2 regions of the Kosakonia sp. YIM B13571 genome follow, and region 2 is predicted to be linked to the other one. Evidence: predicted binding sites of a transcription regulator. Region 2 holds the regulator's gene; the other holds the start of a gene.
The links. Region 2 encodes CRP, which controls carbon source genes, mostly activating them, when cyclic AMP is high. Its sites were predicted from a motif close to ATGTGANNNNNNTCACAT; they were not measured.
Positions count from the first base shown of each region.

Region 1: the regulator CRP is predicted to act here: its motif matches at 4,605-4,622, upstream of ACFX4O_RS12795 (PTS mannitol transporter subunit IICBA).

Region 1 is NZ_JBHZPL010000004.1:274,810-282,781, forward strand. Features, by position in the region: gene ACFX4O_RS12775 (hypothetical protein) at 141-281, shown strand; gene selB (selenocysteine-specific translation elongation factor) at 336-2,180, opposite strand; gene selA (L-seryl-tRNA(Sec) selenium transferase) at 2,177-3,553, opposite strand; gene ACFX4O_RS12790 (glutathione S-transferase) at 3,645-4,253, opposite strand; gene ACFX4O_RS12795 (PTS mannitol transporter subunit IICBA) at 4,768-6,675, shown strand; gene mtlD (mannitol-1-phosphate 5-dehydrogenase) at 6,768-7,931, shown strand; gene mtlR (mannitol operon repressor MtlR) at 7,931-7,972, shown strand, end outside.
Region 2 is NZ_JBHZPL010000004.1:25,329-33,300, reverse strand. Features, by position in the region: gene ACFX4O_RS11755 (cytosine deaminase) at 1-105, shown strand, start outside; gene ppiA (peptidylprolyl isomerase A) at 250-822, shown strand; gene ACFX4O_RS11745 (YhfG family protein) at 928-1,098, shown strand; gene ACFX4O_RS11740 (putative adenosine monophosphate-protein transferase Fic) at 1,088-1,690, shown strand; gene pabA (aminodeoxychorismate synthase component 2) at 1,722-2,285, shown strand; gene ACFX4O_RS11730 (aspartate aminotransferase family protein) at 2,373-3,593, shown strand; gene ACFX4O_RS11725 (YccS/YhfK family putative transporter) at 3,583-5,661, opposite strand; gene crp (cAMP-activated global transcriptional regulator CRP) at 5,708-6,340, opposite strand; gene ACFX4O_RS11715 (OsmC family protein) at 6,645-7,049, shown strand; gene ACFX4O_RS11710 (phosphoribulokinase) at 7,092-7,961, opposite strand.

The DNA.
Region 1 (7,972 bases), 250 kb from region 2:
CTCCACCTGGGCACGAAAACGACAAGGGTGCCAGAAAAAACCGCCGCAATGCTTTGATCGCAAGCGGGAAAGCCGCCAGTTTTGTCATTTGCCTGAACATTTCTGGCAACCTGCATCAGGCGTGCAGGAGCCGCTCGCCAATGAGCATTGAATCTGCTATCACGTTCCAGTTTGATTCCACAGGTTTCGCATCCGCTGCCGGGCTGCTTGCGCTTAACGTCAAATCTTCCGCTGGGTTCGGGGAGACATTGAAGGTTATGACCGGCGTTTCCTTGCGGTAAATTGCTTTGCGAGGGTTGATGCGGCTGGCGAAAAATCGCCAGCCCGAGAGTTGATCACTCTTTGAGGAATAACGCCTTGTCGCGCAGGATGTGGTCATTGCCACGGCGACGGGTAAAACCAATGCGGTCGAAATACTCGAGGATCTGAATCGCCAGTTTGCGCCCCACATTCAGCGTATCGCGAAAGTCCGCTGCGCTGGTCGAACCGCGCGCCTGATCAAGATCGCGGATCATGCTGGCAAAGGTCACAATGCGATCGTTGCGGTAATAACGATCTTTGACGATCGCCGTAATCAATCCCTGCTGCGCCGCCTGGCGCAGTACGCCGCGCATTGCCTGTTCATCAACACCGATTTCCCGGGCTAAATCCCGCACCCACCAGGGTTCGTCACCAAACAGCGGCGCGGTTTTTTGCCACAACTGCGCCTGCTCGTCGCTGAAACCGGCTTTATGCTCCGGCAAGTGCAGCCAGCCGTGGTGGCTGTGGATATCGCCGCTCTCACGCATACGTTCAATCAGCGTTAATACCAGCGCTTCATCTTCCATGGGCAGCGCCATGCGTCGCAGGCGTTCGCGCCCAGGACCCGGCTCTTCGCGATGCTGTTCATGGTAAGTCGCCAGCGTGTCCAGCAACTTGCGCTGCCAGCGCGCGGCTACGGGCGCATTGAGCAGGTTATCACCCGCGCGGATAAAACCGGGGTTATCGAGTAGCGCCGCCAGACCGTTGCTGCTTAACTGGCGAGCCCAGCCAAACGCGCGCAGATCCACCGCCCCGCGCGATAAATGCACGGCCAACGCCTGGGCATCATCTTTGGCTTGCGCCAGTTCGCCAATCCACGCCAGGTAATCCACCTTGCGCTTGCCGCGACGTGGTGAGTTCAGCGTCACCACGCGCGCACCCGCCAGCGTGCTGCGCGCGGAGATATCACGCAGCACCAGTAAGTCGTTGTCCGCCAGCCACAGCGGCGTATCAAGCACCAATTCGGCAAGGCCATTTTCCAGCAGCGACACGCGCCCGGTAACGTGGCTGGCGGCATGATGAATATGCAATGGCTGCCATTGCGTCAGCGGAACGTGAGTTTGCAGGGAGACAATCAGCCGCTCGGTGGGTTCGTCGGGCTGCTGCGACAACAGCCAGTCACCGCGGCTAAGCGCTTCTTTTTCTGCATCACCGGCAATATTCAGTGCGATACGCTGCCCGGCATGGGCGTGATCGACAGGTTGGTTCTGCGCATGCAACCCGCGCACACGCATCAGTTTATTCGCCCCGGTCAGCCACAGCGTATCGCCTACGCGGACATCGCCGGACAGCGCCGTTCCCGTCACCACCAGCCCCGCGCCTTTTACCGTGAAAGCGCGATCCAGCGCCAGGCGGAAACGTTGATGCTCCGGATGCGCGCGTTCTGGCAATTGCAACAGGTGTTCACGTAACTCAGCAATACCGCGCTGTTCCGTGGCGGCAGTGACAAACAGCGTCGCCTGCGGGTAACCAAAGGCCAGGAGCGTGTTTTGTACTTCCGCGCGCACCTCGGCAATGCGTGCCTCATCCACACGGTCTGCCTTGGTCAGTGCCACCGTCAGCGCCGGGTTGCCGGTCAATTGTAAAATCGCCAGATGCTCGCGCGTCTGCGCCATTACGCCATCATCACATGCCACCACCAGCAGCGCATGGTCGATGCCGCCAACACCCGCGAGCATATTAGAGAGGAATTTTTCATGCCCAGGCACATCAATAAAACCCGGCACACGGCCATCCGGCTGTGGCCAGTAGGCGTAACCGAGATCGATGGTCATGCCGCGTTTTTTCTCTTCCGGCAGACGATCCGCATTCACGCCGGTAATCGCTTCAATCAAGGTGGTTTTGCCGTGGTCGACGTGCCCGGCAGTAGCAATAATCATTTCAGCAACATCTCCAGCAAGCGGGATTCATCATCAATACAGCGGCAATCCAGCCACAGGCGACCATCGTAAATACGACCAATCACCGGCTGTGGCAGCGCCCGCCACTGCGCGGCCAGCGCCTCCAGACCTCGGCCACTGCCATCGCGCGGAGTAAACGTCAGCGCCGCGCCCGGCAGCCTGTCGACCGGCAGCGAACCACTACCAATTTGTGACAGGCAGGCTTCCACACGCAGCTCAAACGCGTGATAACGCGCCGTCAGCGCCACGCACAAGCGCTGCGCTTGCTCACGAATTTCCGCCTCCGGGCGGATTAAGTAACGCAGCGTCGGCAGGTTCTCAGTGAGTTTTTCCGGGTGCAGATAGAGGCGTAACGTCGCCTCCAGCGCCGCAAGCGTCATTTTATCCGCCCGCAATGCGCGTTTCAGCGGGTGCTGCTGCAACTGTTCAATCAGCGGTTTTTTACCCACGATAATGCCCGCCTGCGGGCCGCCGAGCAGCTTATCACCGGAGAAACTCACCAGGCTCACACCGGCAGCAATCAGCGCTTGCGGCATCGGTTCCTGCGGCAAACCGTAGCGGCTTAAATCGACCAGTGAACCGCTACCCAGATCGACAATCACCGGTAGCGCATGCTCTTCGCCTAGCGCGACCAGCTCGGCTTCATCCACCGCTTTGGTAAAACCTTCGATATGGTAATTACTGGTGTGGACTTTCATCAGCAGCGCGGTGTTATCGTTAATCGCCTGGCGGTAATCCTTCGCATGCGTGCGGTTAGTGGTGCCCACTTCGTGCAGCACACAACCCGCCTGGCGCATCACATCCGGAATGCGAAACGCACCGCCAATTTCCACCAGCTCACCGCGTGACACCACCACTTCGCGACCAGCCGCCGTGGCCGCCAGCATCAGCAACACCGCTGCGGCATTGTTATTAACGATGCAGGCATCTTCCGCGCCGGTAAGCTGACAGAGAAGATCGGCCAGGGCGCGATCGCGATGACCGCGCCCCGCGCCATCGAGGTCATACTCCAGCGTCACCGGCGAGCCCATCACCTGCGCGACGGCGTCGATGGCGGCCTGCGGCTGTACCGCGCGGCCTAAGTTTGTGTGCAGCACCGTGCCGCTCAGGTTAAACACCGGGCGCAGCGCGCTGCTGTCGCACTGTTCCAGCCGCTGTTGCGCCGCCGCTGCCCAGTCGAGGCACCAGTCGGGTAACGTTTGTGCTTCACGGATCTGCGCGCGCGCCTCGTCCTGAAGCTGGCGCAGCGTTTGCGCCACGCGACTGTGGCCGAAAGTGGTTAATAAAGTGGCGAACGCCTCGTCACGTAACAGGCGATCGGTCGAAGGGATCTGGCTGTAAAGAGTTGTCATGAAAAGGCCTGGCTATGAGTTGCCCCCTCCCGTCAGGGGGTTTGACGTGAGGGGATTGTACAGTGACTTGCTCAGGCGGACATCATGCTTATCAAGCCTTCGGTGGTTCGGTACGGGCGAAACTCTCGCGCTGAAACAGGTTTTCCACCAGCTTTACCAATAAGGGGCGATCAACACACCAGCCGGGCGAAACATGGCGGAAGTTGAGGTAACCAATGGCGCAGGCGATTGCCACCGTCGCCAGGTTCAAGGTATCCACACTCAGCGTGCCATCTTTAAGATAGCTTTCCAGCGCGTCCAGCCCGCGCGAGACTTTTTCCCGCTGGCGTAACAGCTCCGTTTCCGATTGTTGTTCGACCGGGCGCGCCAGCTCGCGAACCGAGACCAGTGCGGCATCCATAATGCCGTCGGCCAGCGCTTCCAGTTGGCGAACTTTTAACGCCGCTTTGGGATCAGTAGGTAACATAGCCGGGGCGATATTCAGCAAATCAATGTATTCCGCAATGATCGGCGAGTCGTACCACACTTCACCGTCATCGGTTATCAGCGCCGGAACTTTGCCAAGCGGGTTGTACTGCGCCACGCTATTAACAGCGTTATAGGGCTGTTCATTGATAAACTCAAAGGTAATGCCCTTTTCCAGCAGGATCACCGAAATTTTGCGTACAAAAGGGCTGGTATAGCTGCCGATCAGTTTCATTGCCTTCTCCGTTTTCGCCAACAAAAACCTAAGTATGAACGAGCGGGCGCAGATTGTTTCATCAAGATGAAAACTTCTGCCGCTACAGTGAGTATCACTTTCGGCAGTGAAAGGAAGTTACAGGTTATGCGGCTCGCCAAAAACACAGGTTGCTGGCGATCACACTCGGAAAAGTCCTGACGAAAATATCTTGTGATCCATATCACAAATACATAACAAATCATCGAGTTAAAAATGTGAATAACATCACACTTACAGGCTCATAACGTGTGGTTTTTGCGCTTTGTTCTTTTTTTACACTGATTTTTTGTGATAAATATCACACTAATAGGTGGCATACCCCCTACATTAGTGTGATCTAAATCACACTAATGTGCGTCATCTGGACAGCTACGCGATTCGGTGCGAGATTTCGCCTCACAGATAACCCAGGTCCGGCTACCTCTGCCGCCACGTTAACAACAAACCTCGGGCTTCCGGCCTGTGCGATAGCAAACATAAGAAGGGGTGTTTTATGTCATCCGATATCAAGATCAAAGTGCAAAGCTTTGGTCGTTTTCTCAGCAATATGGTGATGCCGAATATCGGCGCGTTCATCGCGTGGGGGATCATCACCGCATTGTTTATTCCTACAGGGTGGTTGCCTAACGAGACGCTGGCGAAACTCGTTGGCCCAATGATTACTTATCTGCTGCCTCTGCTCATCGGTTACACCGGTGGTCGTCTGGTAGGCGGCGATCGTGGCGGCGTAGTCGGCGCGATCACCACAATGGGGGTTATCGTCGGTGCGGATATGCCGATGTTCCTCGGTGCAATGATCGCGGGTCCGCTTGGCGGCTGGGCGATTAAACACTTTGATAACTGGGTCGACGGTAAGATCAAATCCGGTTTCGAAATGCTGGTGAACAACTTCTCCGCTGGCATCATCGGTATGATCCTCGCCATCCTGGCGTTCCTTGGCATTGGTCCTGCGGTTGAAGTGCTGTCCAAAGTTCTGGCAGCGGGCGTTAACTTCATGGTTGCGCACGAAATGCTGCCGCTGGCGTCTATTTTTGTTGAACCGGCGAAAATCCTGTTCCTCAATAACGCGATCAACCACGGTATCTTCTCACCGCTGGGTATCCAGCAATCGCATGACCTCGGCAAGTCCATCTTTTTCCTGATTGAAGCGAACCCGGGCCCGGGTATGGGCGTTCTGCTGGCGTATATGTTCTTTGGTCGCGGCAGCGCTAAACAATCTGCTGGCGGCGCGGCTATCATCCACTTCCTGGGTGGTATCCACGAAATTTACTTCCCGTATGTGCTGATGAACCCGCGTCTGCTGCTTGCCGTTATCCTCGGCGGTATGACTGGCGTGTTCACCCTGAGCGTGCTGAACGGCGGCCTGGTCTCTCCGGCTTCTCCAGGTTCCATCCTGGCGGTGCTGGCAATGACGCCAAAAGGCGCGTACTTCGCCAACCTGGCGGCTATTTTCGCTGCGCTGGTGGTTTCTTTCGTGATCTCTTCCATCCTGCTGAAAACCAGCAAAGTGAAAGACGACGAAGACCTGCAAGAAGCGACCCGTCGCATTCACGAAATGAAAGCCGAGTCTAAAGGCGCAACCCCGCTGGCGGCGGGCGACGTGACCAACGACCTGAGCCATGTGCGTAAAATCATCGTCGCATGTGACGCCGGTATGGGTTCCAGCGCCATGGGCGCAGGCGTGCTGCGTAAGAAAGTGCAGGATGCAGGTCTGAGCAACATCTCTGTGACCAACAGCGCGATCAACAGCCTGCCGTCTGACGTTGACCTGGTGATTACGCACCGCGATCTGACCGAGCGCGCTATGCGCCAGGCACCGCAGGCGCAGCATATTTCGCTGACCAACTTCCTGGACAGCGGCCTGTACACCAATCTGACCGAACGTCTGGTTGCCGCACAGCGCCACACTGACAACGAAGCCAAAGTCACCAGCAGCTTGCAGGACAGCTTTGATGCCCCGAACACCAACCTGTTCAAGTTGGGTGCGGAGAATATCTTCCTGGGTCGCACAGCGAGCAACAAAGAAGAAGCCATCCGTTTTGCCGGTGAGCAACTGGTCAAAGGCGGCTACGTTCAGCCGGAATATGTGGAGGCCATGCTGGAACGCGAAAAACTGACCCCGACCTATCTGGGTGAGTCCATCGCAGTACCGCACGGCACGGTGGAAGCGAAAGATCGCGTGTTGAAAACCGGCGTGGTGTTCTGTCAGTATCCGAACGGTGTTCGCTTCGGTGAAGAAGAAGACGACATCGCCCGCCTGGTGATCGGCATCGCGGCGCGTAACAACGAGCACATTCAGGTGATCACCAGCCTCACCAATGCATTGGACGATGAGACGGTGATTCAGCGTCTGGCGCATACGACCAGCGTTGAAGAAGTGCTGGCACTGCTCGGCAAGTAATCGGTTTTCCTCCCTCTCCCCACGGGGAGAGGGCTAGGGTGAGGGGAAATATTTGCGGTTCCTCACCCCAGCCCTCTCGGGTAAAAACATTGATGAAGGTTAAGACTATGAAAGCATTACATTTTGGCGCAGGTAATATCGGACGTGGCTTTATCGGCAAATTGCTCGCCGACGCGGGGATTGAACTGACGTTCGCCGATGTGAATCAGGTGGTGCTCGACGCCCTTAATGCCCGTCATAGCTATCAGGTGCATGTGGTTGGTGAAAAAGCGCAGGTCGATACCGTCTCCGGCGTTAACGCCGTGAGCAGCATTGGTGATGAAGTTGTCGACCTGATTGCACACGTTGATCTGGTGACCACGGCGGTCGGCCCGGTGGTGCTGGAACGCATCGCCCCGGCTATCGCCAAAGGTCTGGCAAAACGTAAAGCGCAGGGCATTAACACGCCGCTGAATATTATCGCGTGTGAAAACATGGTGCGCGGTACCACGCAGCTGAAAGGGCATGTCATTAACGCACTGGCGGACGCCGACAAGGCCTGGGTTGAAGAACATGTTGGCTTCGTGGATTCCGCCGTTGACCGTATTGTTCCGCCGGCTGAATCCGCGACTAACGATCCGCTGGAAGTCACGGTGGAAACCTTCAGCGAGTGGATTGTTGATAAAACCCAGTTCAAAGGCGCGCTGCCAACCATTCCGGGCATGGAATTAACTGATAACCTGATGGCATTTGTTGAACGTAAGCTCTTCACGCTGAATACCGGGCATGCTATAACCGCGTACCTTGGAAAACAGACCGGCCATCAAACCATTCGCGACGCAATTCTGGATGCCAGCATCCGTGCGGTTGTGAAAGGCGCAATGGAAGAGAGCGGCGCGGTGCTGATCAAACGTTATGGCTTCGATGCCGACAAGCATGCCGCGTACATTCAGAAAATCCTGGGTCGTTTTGAAAACCCCTATCTGAAAGACGATGTTGAGCGCGTAGGTCGTCAACCGCTGCGTAAACTGAGCGCGGGCGATCGCCTGATCAAACCATTGCTCGGCACGCTGGAGTACAACCTGCCGCACGCTAACCTGGTGAAAGGAATTGCCGCTGCCATGCATTACCGCAGCGAGCAGGATCCGCAGGCGCAGGAGCTGGCTCAGCTTATCGAAGAGAAAGGCCCGCAAGCCGCTCTGGCGCAGGTTTCCGGCCTGGATGCTAACAGCCCGGTCGTTAACGAAGCCGTCAGCGTCTATAACGCCAGGGCATGATGCCGACGATGGCGCGGGAAACCCCGCGCCAGTTAACGAAA
Region 2 (7,972 bases):
CGACAAGGGAGAATCATTGCCAGCACGCAACCCGCACAAAGCTGGATTCAGATGGATAACGGTGGCGAAGCGGTGATTTTTAGTCGTTATCGTTCGGGTATGTAGTCTTTGAGCTTGCGGGTTGTGAGCAGCCTGACGTTACATCTGTTACTAAATACGTAAAATTAAGTAAAAGGCTGGCCTGCTGGCTGACTGCTCTTTAGAATCAAGCCACTCGCTTTCTTTACTGCTCTTCGTTAAGGAAACCTTATGGTTAAATCGACTCTGGCGGCTGTTGCGGCTGTGTTTGCCCTTTCTGCTTTCTCTTCTGCTGCGCTGGCGGCAAAAGGCGATCCTCATGTTCTGATCACCACATCCGCCGGTAACATTGAACTGGAGCTGAACAACCAGAAAGCCCCTGTGTCGGTGAAAAACTTCCTTGATTACGTAAATAACGGTTTCTATAACAACACCACGTTTCATCGTGTGATCCCGGGATTTATGGTGCAGGGCGGCGGTTTCAACGAGCAGATGCAGCAAAAGCAGCCTAACCCGCCTATCAAAAACGAAGCTGATAATGGCTTGCGTAACACGCGCGGCACCATTTCGATGGCGCGTACCGCCGATAAAGACAGCGCAACCAGCCAGTTCTTCATTAACATCGCTGACAACGCTTTCCTTGATCATGGCCAGCGCGACTTTGGTTATGCGGTGTTTGGTAAAGTGGTGAAAGGCATGGATGTGGCCGACAAAATTTCCCAGGTACCGACGCACGATGTTGGGCCTTACCAGAATGTTCCGTCAAAACCGGTAGTTATTCTCTCCGCGAAAGTGCTGCCCTAAGTTTCCCCCGCACGGGGTGTTCACCCCGTGCTTCTTGAGCTTCCCTGCGTAACCTGTCATTTCTGCTTATAATTTGGGCACCGACATGTGAAACAGGGAGGCGCTATGACCAAAAAACTCACCGACCGGCAAAAATCCCGCCTCTGGGAACAGCAGCGCAATGTCAATTTTCAGGCCAGCCGACGGCTGGAAAACGTCGACAGCGAACGGGTGACGCTAAGTAGCGCGGAAGCCGATGCGCGCCTTGAAGAACTACGGAGGCACTATGAGCGATAAATTCGGCGACGGGCGCGATCCGTACCTCTATCCCGGTCTGAATGTGATGCGCAATGAGCTGGGGCTTCGCCAGGCGCAGAAACTGGAGCAGGCGGCTTATCAGTTCACTGCCTTACGCGCCGCCACACTGGATCTTGGCCCGATGGTGCGCGGTCTTCCTCATTTATGCGCCATTCACCACCATCTTTACCAGGACGTGTTCGACTGGGCTGGGCAGATCCGTGAAGTGGATATTTATGAAGGCGATACCCGGTTTTGCCACTTCGAGTATATCGAGAAAGAGGGCAATGCATTGATGCAGCAACTGGAAGATGAAGAGTGGCTGTGTGGGCTGGAAAAAGCGGTGTTTATTGAACGGCTGGCACACTATTACTGTGAAATCAACGTGCTGCACCCGTTCCGCCTTGGTAATGGTATCGCTCAGCGCATCTTCTTCGAGCAGTTGGCGCTGCACGCTGGTTTTTCACTCGACTGGCGCGGTATTGATCCTGATGAGTGGCGCGACGCAAACCAGGCAGGTGCAATGGGCGACTTAGCGTCGCTGCGCGCCATCTTCAGCAAAGTGGTGAGCGAAGCGGTCGAAAGCGAGTAAACTAGCGCGGTTTCCGACACCAGAGGCCGCTATGATCCTGCTTATCGATAATTACGACTCCTTTACCTGGAACCTGTATCAATATTTTTGTGAATTGGGGGCAAGCGTAGAGGTGCGGCGTAACGATGAGATAGCGCTTGCGGATATTGCCGTGCTGGCACCGGAAAAGATCGTTATTTCGCCCGGCCCCTGCACGCCGGATGAGTCCGGTGTTTCGCTGGCGGTTATCCGCCATTACGCGGGTAAATTGCCCATTCTTGGTGTTTGTCTTGGTCACCAGGCGATTGCGCAGGTATTTGGCGCGACTATCGTTCGTGCGGCAAAAGTGATGCACGGTAAGACATCACCTGTCACCCATAACGGCACTGGCGTATTTTGCGGGCTTAATAATCCGTTAACCGTCACGCGTTACCATTCCCTGGTTATTGATCCGCCTACGTTACCGGTGTGTTTTGAGGTTACCGCCAGCAGCGATAGCGGCGAGATCATGGGCATCCGCCACCGGGAGTGGGATCTGGAGGGAGTGCAGTTTCACCCGGAAAGTATTCTGAGCGAGCAGGGACATCAGTTATTGAAAAACTTCCTCGAACGCTGATTTGTGGTTGCCATTAACTGATTTTTTATGCATATTTCGTGATTATATTTTCATAATCAATGCAACGTAAAACTGGATGGGCAAGCCATGGCAACTCAGCAAGACGCGGTAACGCGTGCAAACTTCGATGACGTTATTCTGCCAATTTACGCACCGGCCGAGTTTATCCCGGTAAAGGGTAAAGGCAGCCGAGTGTGGGATCAGCAGGGTAAAGAGTACGTTGATTTTGCAGGTGGAATTGCGGTTACTGCGTTAGGACACTGTCATCCGGCGCTGGTGGAGACGCTGAAAACGCAGGGCGAGACCCTGTGGCACACCAGCAATGTTTTTACCAACGAGCCTGCTCTGCGCCTGGCGCGTAAACTCATCGACGCCACGTTTGCCGAGCGCGTGGTGTTTATGAACTCCGGTACTGAGGCCAACGAAACGGCATTCAAGCTGGCGCGTTTTTATGCATCTACGCGTCACAGCCCATATAAAACAAAAATCATCGCGTTCCATAATGCTTTCCACGGGCGTTCGCTGTTTACCGTAAGCGTGGGCGGCCAACCGAAGTATTCCGATGGCTTTGGCCCGAAACCGGCAGACATTATTCATGTGCCGTTTAACGATCTGCACGCGGTGAAAGCGGTGATGGACGATCACACCTGCGCGGTAGTGGTAGAGCCTATTCAGGGTGAAGGCGGCGTTACTGCCGCCACGCCGGATTTCCTGAAAGGTTTGCGCGAGCTGTGCGATCAGCACAACGCACTGCTGGTATTTGACGAAGTGCAGTGCGGCATGGGCCGCAGCGGAGAGTTGTTTGCTTATATGCATTATGGCGTGACGCCGGATATTCTGACCAGCGCCAAAGCGCTCGGCGGTGGTTTCCCTATCAGCGCGATGCTGACCACGCATGAGATTGCCAGTGTCTTCCACGCCGGTTCACACGGTTCCACCTACGGTGGCAACCCGCTGGCCTGCGCCGTCGCCGGGACCGCATTCGATATTATCAACACGCCGGACGTGCTCAGTGGCGTGAATGAAAAACGTCAGTTGTTCGTTAAGCATTTACAGCAAATCGGCGAGAAATTTGACCTGTTTAGCGACATTCGCGGCATGGGGCTGCTCATTGGTGCTGAGCTTAAACCGCAATATAAAGGCCGCGCGCGCGATTTCCTCTACGCCGCCGCCGATGCGGGTGTAATGGTGCTGAACGCCGGCCCGGACGTCATGCGCTTTGTCCCCTCGCTGGTTATTGACGCGCAGGATATTGAAGAAGGGATGAACCGCTTCGCGGATGCGGTGGCGAAAGTGGTCAACGGTTAAGGCGGCGATTTAGCCAAATGCCGTGATGCGGGCGCTGACGCCATGCTACCGACGAAATGGTGTGCATGGTGTTCAGATGCCCGATAATCCGTTGTAAATGCTGCTCCAGCGTGCTCATTGGCCCGTGCGTTAACGTTTCCGGGGCTTCGAGGATATTCACATCGCCGGATTCTCCCGGCCCGTCATACTCCAGCCGCTGTTGGCAGCGCTGCAGGGCAATTTCGCAGGATTGCAAATAACGTTGCGCCAGTTCCGGCGTCAACATCGTATGTTCGCGCGCCAGTGTCGTCATCGCATTGATATGCTCAACGATAAATTGGCTGTGCGTTACCCACAGTTTCATATCTTCCAGATAACGCGTATTAAATCCCGGTTCCTGCATGGCCTGGTTTAGCGAGTTAAACAGGGCGTTATGCGCCTGGTTTACGCGCATACGTTGCCAGGCAAGCGGTGTTGGCTCTGGGTTATCGCTTAGGATCAGGCGAATCGCTTCCTGATCCGTTTCCAGCGCATCATGCGCATTCTGACGCAGCAAGCCACTTTGCCACTGCGGCCACAGCCAGACCATGCCGCCGAAGGCAATCAGGCAACCAATCAACGTATCAATAAGCCGGGCGACGATAAACTCCTCACCATTTAGCGTCAGCAACTGCAAGGTGTAGACGGCGGTAATGGTAAAACCCACCATCGCCCAGCCGTAGTTTTTCCGAATAATGAGATAACTGACCAGCGTAATCATCAGCATCGCGGCCAGCGTAAAACCGAGCGGAACATGAAAGTGCAGCGTTGCCCCCGCAATTACCAGCCCCGCAAGGGTTCCCGCCGCCCGGTGGACAATGCGAACGCGCGTTGCGCCATAACCGTTTTGCGTGACAAACATCACCGTCATCATGATCCAGTAGGGTTTCGGTAAATGCAGGGCGCTGCCCATCAGGCTGGCGATGCTGAGCATTACGCTTATCCGCGCGGCATTACGCAGCGCTGCGGATTTCAGTGATAAATAACTTTTCAGGGCTGGCAAAAGGGGTAAGCGCCGCTGCTTTTCCGCCATCAGATCGCGGGCATAGAGCGGGCGCTGAGTGCGCAAGACGCGAGCGATACGGCTAAAATGCCAGGCGCAGAATTGCCCGACCGGGTTATCCGGGTGCTGGCGGGCGATTTTTTCCAGCGCGCCGATCTGCTTATCCATGTTGAAGCGAGTAGGGTAGCGATGGTAGAGAATGTCATCAGCCAGGATGCGCAAGCGAGCGGCGACCGTCTGCGCATTCCAGCGGATCACCTGCTCGGCGTGGGTTTGTTCCACCAGTTTTTGCACTTCTTCCGGCTGGTGCAAACTCACCGAAATGTGCTCTTGTAGATCCAGCGCTACCTGGAAAACCCGCAGTAGCCGTTTGTAATCGTTGTGCTTATTGGCGGCCAGCATATGCAGCTGTTGATAGCTCTGGCTTATCATATCCACCGCCTTTTGCTGGCGGGCGAGCAACGGCGGCAGCGCTTTTTCCGGGTCGGCGTGCTGCGTCAGCAGGCTGTATTTCGCCTCGCAGTAATCCGCCAGTTGCCGGTAGAGCAGGCTGAGAGATTCGCGCAGTGGTTGCTCTCGCCACATCCAGAACCAGAACCAGTTGAACAGCCCGTACCACAGCGTGCCCAGCGCATAGATAAGCAGCGGCTCCCATACCGGCATATTACCGGCAAGGCTGAGCGTAAAGATGGCGGCAATGAGCGAAGCCGGGAGCAGGCGACCGTGCAGCGCGCTAATTTCGGCGGTCACGCCTAAAACCAGCGTCAGCCCAGTGAGGATCAACGGCAATGGAAGATCTTTCGCCAGCAATAATTGAACCGCCAGGCTGCTGCCAGCAAACAAGCTTCCGCCAATGATCAGGCGCTTGAAAAAACGTTTATGTGGCGTATCAAGCCCGGCGATGTTGCAGCAGGCGGGAACGAGGGAAAACAGCAGACCTTGTTGCAGATGGCCGGTAACCAGACCAATGGCCACAGGCAAACATAACACCAGCGTCTGTCGCAGTGCGTAGTTGATTTCGGGATGATAAATCAGCCTGCGCCACATGAGGGAAGAAAAACGACGCAGCGCGTAAGCTGCGCCGTTTTACAGATTAACGCGTTCCGTATACGACGATGGTTTTACCGTGGGCGGAGATCAGATTCTGATCTTCGAGCATTTTGAGAATGCGGCCCACTGTTTCACGGGAACAACCGACGATCTGACCAATTTCCTGGCGAGTAATTTTAATTTGCATGCCGTCCGGGTGGGTCATTGCGTCTGGCTGTTTCGCCAGATTTAATAGCGTTTGCGCGATACGGCCGGTTACGTCAAGGAAGGCAAGGTTGCCCACTTTTTCTGAAGTGACCTGCAGGCGACGCGCCATTTGTGAGGAAAGACGCATCAGGATATCCGGGTTAACCTGGATTAACTGACGGAATTTTTTGTAGGAGATTTCAGCCACTTCACAAGCAGTTTTAGCGCGTACCCATGCACTGCGCTCCTGACCCTCTTCGAACAGGCCCAGTTCACCGATAAAATCTCCCTGGTTCAGGTAAGAGAGGATCATCTCTTTACCTTCTTCATCCTTGATCAGCACTGCCACTGAGCCTTTAACGATGTAATACAGCGTTTCCGCTTTTTCACCCTGGTGAATCAGCGTGCTCTTCGACGGGTACTTATGAATGTGGCAATGAGACAAGAACCATTCAAGCGTCGGGTCTGTTTGTGGTTTGCCAAGCACCATGCGCGATTATCCTCTGTTATAAGCTGTCTCAGACACAGGATGAGCCCCTACGTCTGGGGTTGCAATCTAAGCTTCCCGCATCCTGGGAAGCGGACCGTCAGCGTCATCTGCGGTCTCTAAAGTATGATGTCATGCATACATGCGTAACATCCATTTATCTCTGTAGCATCCAGAGTGTTTTAGCATAGCTTTTACCGCCTGTCTCCTGGTGTCTCGCTTCAGCATGACGCAGGTCGCCTTCCGTTGCGAGTTTTGTTATGTACGCGTAATCTGTAAAGAAAATTGCCACTCCGGAGTGAAGAAAATGCAGGCACGTGTGAAATGGGTTGAAGGGTTAACGTTCCTTGGTGAGTCCGCATCGGGTCACCAAATCCTGATGGACGGCAACTCCGGCGACAAAGCGCCAAGCCCGATGGAAATGGTGCTGATGGCGGCGGGCGGATGCAGTGCCATCGATGTGGTTTCTATTTTGCAAAAAGGGCGTCATGACGTGACCGACTGCGAAGTGAAGCTGACCTCAGAGCGTCGCGAAGAAGCGCCGCGCCTGTTTACCCACATCAATTTGCACTTTATCGTCACCGGAAAAGATCTGAAGGATGCGGCGGTTTCCCGCGCGGTGGATTTATCCGCGGAGAAGTATTGCTCCGTGGCCTTGATGCTCGAAAAAGCGGTGAACATCACCCACTCTTACGAAGTTATCGAAGCCTGATGCGAAAAGCCCGGCGGCGCGTTGCTTACCGGGCTTTCTACATTATTTGATCTTTTTGCCTTCCATCAGCCGTTGCACCAGCGGCGTCATAATCAACTCCATCGCCAGCCCCATTTTCCCGCCAGGCACCACCAGCGTATCCATATGCGAGATAAACGAGCCTTGCAGCATCGCCAGTAACCACGGGTAATCAATCCCTTCCAGATTACGGAAGTGGATCACCACAAAACTCTCGTCAAGCGAGGGAATGCCTTTCGCCGCAAAGGGATTGGAGGTATCCACCGTTGGCACGCGCTGGAAGTTGATGTGCGTACGGGAAAACTGCGGCGTAATAAAATTGATGTAATCCTCCATCGAGCGCACGACAGAATCCATCACCGCTTCACGCGAATGCCCGCGCTCGCTGGTATCGCGGACAAGCTTTTGAATCCATTCCAGATTGACGATCGGCACTACGCCCACCAGCAAATCCACATGCTTTGCGACATCGTTTTGCGGGGTCACTACACCGCCGTGCAGACCTTCATAAAACAGCACATCGGTCGGCTCAGGCAGCGGTTGCCAGGGTGTAAACGTGCCCGGTACCTGGTTCCAGGGAACGGCTTCATCGTAGGTGTGCAGGTATTTGCGCGCCTGGCCTTTGCCAGTTTGACCATATTCGCTAAACGTCTGTTCCAGCAGGCCAAAGTCATTGGCTTCCGGGCCAAAATAGCTGATATGCCGCCCAAGATCGCGGGCCTTGCGGATAGCCATATCCATTTCCGGGCGGGTATAGCGATGGAAACTGTCACCTTCCACTTCTGCCGCGTGCATATTGAGCTGAGCGAAGATTTTACGAAAGGCGAGGCTGGTGGTGGTGGTTCCCGCGCCGCTGGAGCCTGTAACGGCGATAACCGGATGTTTGGCGGACATAGCAACTCCCT